Regions from separate parts of the Streptomyces sp. NBC_00414 genome, predicted to be linked through region 2. Evidence: riboswitches for the same ligand, from Rfam matches in the RefSeq annotation. Region 2 holds a riboswitch; the other holds the start of a gene.
What was found. A riboswitch is a leader RNA that binds a small molecule or an ion and turns the genes downstream of it on or off. The one in region 2 is predicted to bind ZMP and ZTP.
Positions count from the first base shown of each region.

Region 1: linked by a shared signal. The riboswitch ahead of OHS59_RS17970 (glycine hydroxymethyltransferase) and the one ahead of OHS59_RS06035 (bifunctional 5,10-methylenetetrahydrofolate dehydrogenase/5,10-methenyltetrahydrofolate cyclohydrolase) in region 2 are both predicted to bind ZMP and ZTP.

Region 1 covers NZ_CP107935.1:4,182,768-4,185,967, forward strand. Annotated here, with positions in the region: gene OHS59_RS17970 (glycine hydroxymethyltransferase) at 47-1,492, opposite strand; ZMP/ZTP riboswitch at 1,524-1,610, opposite strand; gene OHS59_RS17975 (glutathionylspermidine synthase family protein) at 1,758-2,942, opposite strand; gene OHS59_RS17980 (hypothetical protein) at 2,978-3,200, opposite strand, start outside.
Region 2 covers NZ_CP107935.1:1,363,622-1,366,821, forward strand. Annotated here, with positions in the region: gene OHS59_RS06025 (nuclear transport factor 2 family protein) at 1-156, shown strand, start outside; gene OHS59_RS06030 (hypothetical protein) at 502-1,356, shown strand; ZMP/ZTP riboswitch at 1,561-1,647, shown strand; gene OHS59_RS06035 (bifunctional 5,10-methylenetetrahydrofolate dehydrogenase/5,10-methenyltetrahydrofolate cyclohydrolase) at 1,668-2,516, shown strand; gene OHS59_RS06040 (CU044_5270 family protein) at 2,540-3,200, opposite strand, start outside.

The sequences.
Region 1 (3,200 bases), 2.8 Mb from region 2:
CGAGACGGCCGGGGCCGGAACGCCCGGGGCCGGGACGGGCGGGATCTCAGCCGAGGTCGATCTCCGGGTACAGCGGGAAGCCGGTCAGGAGGTCGGTCGCGCGGTGGGAGATCTCGTCCGCGATCTTCGGGTCGAGGACGTGCTGCGCCTTGGAGGGGGCGCCCTTCTTGGTGGTGCCCGGTTCCGTGGTGGTGAGGACGCGGTCGATCAGGCCCGCGATCTCGTCCATCTCGGTGGCACCGAGACCCCGGGTGGTCAGCGCGGGCGTGCCGATCCGGATGCCCGAGGTGTACCAGGCGCCGTTGGGGTCGGCGGGGATCGCGTTGCGGTTGGTGACGATGCCCGAGTCGAGCAGGGCCGACTCGGCCTGGCGGCCGGTGAGGCCGTAGGAGGAGGCGACGTCGATGAGGTTGAGGTGGTTGTCCGTGCCGCCGGTGACCAGCGTGGCGCCGCGCCGCATCAGGCCCTCGGCGAGGGCGCGGGCGTTGTCGACGACGGCCTGGGCGTAGTCGCGGAACTCGGGGCGGCGTGCCTCGGCGAGTGCGACCGCCTTGGCGGCCATGACGTGCGGAAGGGGGCCGCCGAGGACCATCGGGCAGCCGCGGTCGACCTGGTCGGCGAGCGACGAGTCGCACAGGACCATGCCGCCGCGCGGGCCGCGCAGCGACTTGTGGGTGGTCGTGGTGACGATCTGGGCGTGCGGCACCGGGTCGAAGTCCCCGGTGAGGACCTTGCCGGCGACGAGGCCGGCGAAGTGGGCCATGTCGACCATGAGCGTGGCGCCGACCTCGTCGGCGATCTCCCGCATGATCCGGAAGTTCACGAGACGGGGGTACGCGGAGTAGCCGGCGACGATGATCATCGGCTTGAACTCGCGGGCCGAGACACGCAGGGCCTCGTAGTCGATGAGGCCGGTCGTGGGGTCGGTGCCGTAGGAGCGCTGGTCGAACATCTTGCCGGAGATGTTCGGGCGGAAGCCGTGGGTGAGGTGGCCGCCGGCGTCCAGGGACATGCCGAGCATGCGCTGGTTGCCGAAGGCCTGGCGCAGCTCGGCCCAGTCGGCCTCGGAGAGGTCGTTGACGTTGCGGACGCCGGCCTTCTCCAGGGCGGGGGCCTCGACGCGCTGGGCGAGGACGGCCCAGAAGGCGACGAGGTTGGCGTCGATGCCGGAGTGCGGCTGGGCGTAGGCGTGCTCGGCGCCGAAGAGCTCGCGGGCGTGCTCGGCGGCGAGGGCCTCGACGGTGTCCACGTTGCGGCAGCCGGCGTAGAAGCGGCGGCCGATGGTGCCTTCCGCGTACTTGTCGCTGAACCAGTTGCCCATCGCGAGGAGGGTGGCCGGGGAGGCGTAGTTCTCGGAGGCGATCAGCTTGAGCATCTCGCGCTGGTCGGCGACCTCCTGCCCGATGGCGTCGGCGATCCGTGGTTCGACGGCACGGATCACTTCGAGGGCGCTGCGAAAGGCGGTGGATTCGGTGGAAAGGGGCTCTGGCATGACGGCCTCCGGACGTGGCGTTCGGCGTTCACGGTTCGGCCCAGGCGCACGGCACACAGTTCCCGGGCCGCTCCCCGATGGTCGATCCCATCCCAGCGCGCCAGTCACGGCCCGTGGATCAGCGTACCGGGAGCGCCCGGAGGAGGGGCTCCGCCGTCCACCATGCGAGCGACGGCAGAGCCCGGTCGTGACCGGGCCCTGCCGTGGGCCAGAACTCGTGGGCCAGAACTCGTGGGTCGGAGGATCGTGGGTCGGAGGTCGCGGGTCAGAGGATGACGTGCGGCAGGAAGCGCGCGTACTCGTCGGTGATCAGGCCGGACGACTCGCGGATGCCGAGGCCCGCCGACTCGTGTCCGACGACCCAGGCGCCGAGGACGACCCGGTTGCCGTCGAAGGACGGCAGGGGCGCCAGCTCCTGGTAGCAGCAGGCCTCTTCACGGACGACGGGACCGGCACCCGGCTCGTGGACCGTGACGCCGGCGCCCTCGCGGCCGAGAAGGGGCTTGGCCACGTACCCGCCGGTGGTGGCCAGTTCGCGTGGGCCGTCGAGGTAGGCCGGGAGGAGGTTCGGGTGGTCCGGGTACAGCTCCCAGAGGATCGCGAGGAGGGCCTTGTTGCTGAGCAGCATCTTCCAGGCGGGCTCGATCCACATCGTCGTACCGGTACCGCCGCCGTTGTCGAGGGTGGCGAGGACGTGCGGGGCGAAGCGGTCGGTGGTGAGCCACTCCCAGGGATAGAGCTTGAAGCAGCTGCGTATGAAGCGGAGTTGCTTGTCGACGAAGCGCCCGGAGAGGCGGTCCCAGCCGATCTCCTCCATCGCGATCCAGGCGGTGTCGAGGCCGGCCTGCTCCGCCGTCTCCTTCAGATACCCGACCGTCATGAGGTCCTCGCCGAGTTCGTCGGCGGCGGAGTGCGCGAAGTAGAGGGGGCTGCCCGGCGGGAGGAGAGCGGCCTGCTTCCGCCAGGCTTCGACGAGCCGTTCGTGGAGGGAGTTCCACTGGTCGGCGCCGGGGAAGCGTTCCTCCATCCAGAACCACTGGGGGCTCGCGGCCTCGACGAGCGAGGTGGGGGTGTCGGCGTTGTACTCCAGGAGCTTCGCCGGGCCCGTCCCGTCGTAGCGGAGGTCGAAACGGCCGTACAGGGACGGGAGTTCGGCGCGGCGGCGCCAGGCCTCGGTGACCGTCTCCGCCACCCGCGGGTCGGTGATCCCGAGGTCGGCGAGGCGGTCCTCGGCGACGATGTGCTCGGCCGCGGCCAGGCACATCGTGTGGAGTTCCTCGACGACCTCCTCCAGCGCCTCGACCTCGGGCAGGGAGAAGACGTAGTGGGCGGACTCGTCCCAGTACGGGCGCAGGGAGTCGTCCGGGTAGCGGGTGAGGGGGTAGATGAGGCCCTGGTCCTCGACGGTCTGCTGCCAGCCGGGGCGGGGTTCGATGGTGCGGCGTTCCACAGTCGCGCGTCCGTAGATCCGTGGGTACGTTCCGGTCAGCCGCCGCCGCTGCCCGAGTCCGAGCAGCCGAAGCCGTCCCGGTCGACGGCCTCGCTGCGGCTGAAGGTGCCGTCCTCGGCGCGGCCGGCGGTGACGTCGGCGTCGTAGTACCAGTCGGCGTCGTAGGCGTTACTCCCGCCGGTGCCGCCCGTCCCGCGCTTCTTGCCCGACGACGAGGAACCGGAGCCCGACGCGCAGTGCCTGTCGGCGACGATCTTG
Region 2 (3,200 bases):
CTGGATCAGTGCGTGGTCCAGGGAGATCACGTCGCCTTCCAGGAGTCCTGTCTGTACCCGGACGGCACCAGAGTGCTCGCGAACTCGATGATGTCGCTGCGCGACGGCAAGATCGTCGATCAGACCGTGCTCCAGGCGTGGGACGCCGAAGAGTGACACGAGGAAGCGCGCGGAAGAGTGGCACCGGAGAACAGGAAGCGGTGTGAGAGGTGATGCCCAAGGTCCAGATCACATCCCGTCTGACCTGGACCTTCTCGGCCCGGCTGAGCCCGGGTCGGGCTCCGTTCCGGTCCCCGCGCCCCCTGCGGCCCCGACCGGATCGTGGAGCGGGCAGGCGAGTGTCCACTTGTCTTCTCGGATCGGCTCTTCGGACGGCACTGCGGGCAGCGCGTCCTCGACGGTGATCCTCTTCCGACGCCCGGAGACGTAAGTGGCCCGACGTCCTGAAGTCGGGCAATAGTTTTCTTGTGGATAGTTTTTCTGATTACTACCTTCCTCGCCATGACAGAGACGAGTACGACCCACGCCGTCCTCCCGGTGGACGAGGTCGCCGCAGCGGCGCGTGAACTCGCCCGGGCCGGACGGTGGCAGCGCGCGTTATGCCTCCTCGACGCCACCGTCACGACCGAGCCGCGCGACCGGGCGGCGCTCGCGCTCGCCGGTGCCCAGATCGCCCTGGAACACGACTGGTTCGGCGGTACGGACACCGCGGGCGCCCGGATCGCCGCCGCGGACAGGGCGGTTGACGGACTCACCGAACCGGTCGGGCGCTGGGACCTGGACTTCGTACGGCTGCGGCACGTGTACTTCCGGCTGCTGCTCGGCGACGGGACGTTCCGGTTCGGTCCGGCGGGCAAGGATCCCGCCGAGCTGGCGGCACTGCGCAGGCGTGCCGAGGAGTTGTGCGAGCGGGCCGCCGACGACACGCGCCGGGGCTGGGCGCGGATGTATCTGGGGCTGATCGTCGACAACCTGTTCGCCGAGCGGGACGAGGCGCCCGCGCACTACGAACTCGCCCTGCGCGCCGGGGAGTCGGCCGACGACCTGCTGGCCCGCGAGGCACTGCGCCACCTCGGCGACCACGACCACGACAACCTCGACCACGACCGGGCGCGCGAGCGCTGGACCCGGGCGACCGCCCTCGGCGCCCGCGCGGGGAACGTCCCCGGCACCCTCTCCCAGCAGATGCTGCTGTCCGTCCTGGCCCGCGACGCGGGTGACGAGCCGGCCGCCACGGCCCTCGCCACCGAGGTGGCACGCTGGGCGGGCGCGATCGGGGCGGTCCGCGTCGAGGCCCAGGCAACCGCCTTCCTGACAGGCACCGACCCGACGACAGTCCCGGAGACCGAAGCCTGAAACCCGCGCCCCACCGCAAGGACACACCCCACAAGGAGCGCGAGGAACTACGCGGTCAGCCCCCACCGACCCACACCCACAGGGGCGCGAGGAACTGCGCGACCGCCCCCCAACGGCCCCCACCTTCAGGGGCGCGAGGAACTGCGCGGCCAACCCCCACCGACCCGCACAACAAATACGACACCCCCAGCGGAGCGTAAAGTGGCCGCAGGCCGTGACTGGCGCTGAGGTGGACCACCACCGGGGAGCGGCCCGACGAAACCGTCTGAGCCGCGCGCCTGGGCATCCTCCACGACGCTCAGGAGCGGCACATGTCCCAGGCCACACTCATGGACGGCACCGGTCTCGCCCGGCGGATCGTCGAGGAGACGGCGCAGCGCGCCGCCGACCTCACCGGACGCACCGGGGTGGCGCCCTGCCTCGCCACCGTACTGGTGGGCGAGGACCCCGCCTCCGTCACCTACGTACGCATGAAGCAGAACCGTTCCCGCAAGGCCGGGATCGCCTCACGGCACGTGAGCCTGCCCGCCGCGACGACGACGGCCGAACTGATCGGCACGCTCTCCGGGCTGTCCGCCGACCCCACCGTGCACGGCATCCTGCTCCAGCACCCGATGGGGCACCACATCGACGAGCGGGCGGCTTTCGAGGCGATCGCCCCGGAGAAGGACGTCGACGGGGTGACCCTGGCGTCCTTCTCCGCGATGAGCTTCGGACTCCCCGGCTTCGCCTCCTGCACCCCGGGCGGGATCATGCGGCTCCTCGACGCGTACGACGTCGACCCGGCGGGCAGGCGGGCCGTCGTGGTGGGCCGCAGCGCGATCCTCGGCAAGCCGGTGGGCATGCTGCTGCTCGGCCGCGACGCCACGGTGACGTACTGCCACTCGCGTACCGCGGACCTGTCGTCGGTCGTGCGGGAGGCGGACATCGTGGTGGCGGCGGTGGGCCGGCCCCGGCTGATCCGCGGGGAGGACATCAAGCCGGGCGCGGTCGTCGTCGACGCCGGTTACAACGCGGGCAACGTCGGTGACGTCGACTTCGACGGCGCCCGTGAGCGGGCCTCGCTGATCACTCCCGTACCCGGTGGGGTCGGTCCGATGACGATCGCCACGCTGCTGGCGCAGACCGTCGAGGCGGCCACCCGGCAGACCGGCGCCTGATCAAGCTGATCGGGGGGCGAGCGTCAGCGGATCCACGCGCTGTAGTCCATGACGTCGCCCGCCTCGACGCCGTACTCGGGCTCGTCGGCGGCGGCGGTGGCCTCCAGGCCGAGGACGGCACCGGTGGCCGGGTCCATGACCAGCATCCGGCGGTAACCGGTGCCGTCGTACACGTACGCCTGACCGGGCCGGCCGAGGCGGTCGGTCACCTGGCCGACCGGCCGCAGCCCTTTCGCGTCCGCCAGCAGCCGGGCGAGCGCCGCGTTCTCCCGGGCGCCGAGGGTCCAGGTGTCGAGCAGGACACCTGCCGCGTCCAGCAACTCGCTCGTGGTCAGCGGGGTGTCGCTGTGCTGCGCCTCCCGCAGATAGGCGCGCAGCCGCGTGGCGTCGCGCGGAGGCGGCGCCTGGGGCGGGGCGTCGCTCCAGCTCGGCGGGAAGGTCTGCTCGCTGATGACGTGCCCGTCGTCGACGAGGCGCGGACCGCCGTCCGCCTCGGACAGGACCGGCCGGCCGGGGTGGCGCGGGTCGGTGGCGACGACCAGTTCCGTGTGGCTGTCGTCCGCGTTCCAGCGCATGACGCGTTCCACGGGGAGTGTGATCGGCGGCTCGTCCTCCGACATGCCCACGCTCCACGACTGCACATGCGTGCCCTTGCGCAGCCCGGGCGACCCGTCCGCCGCATCC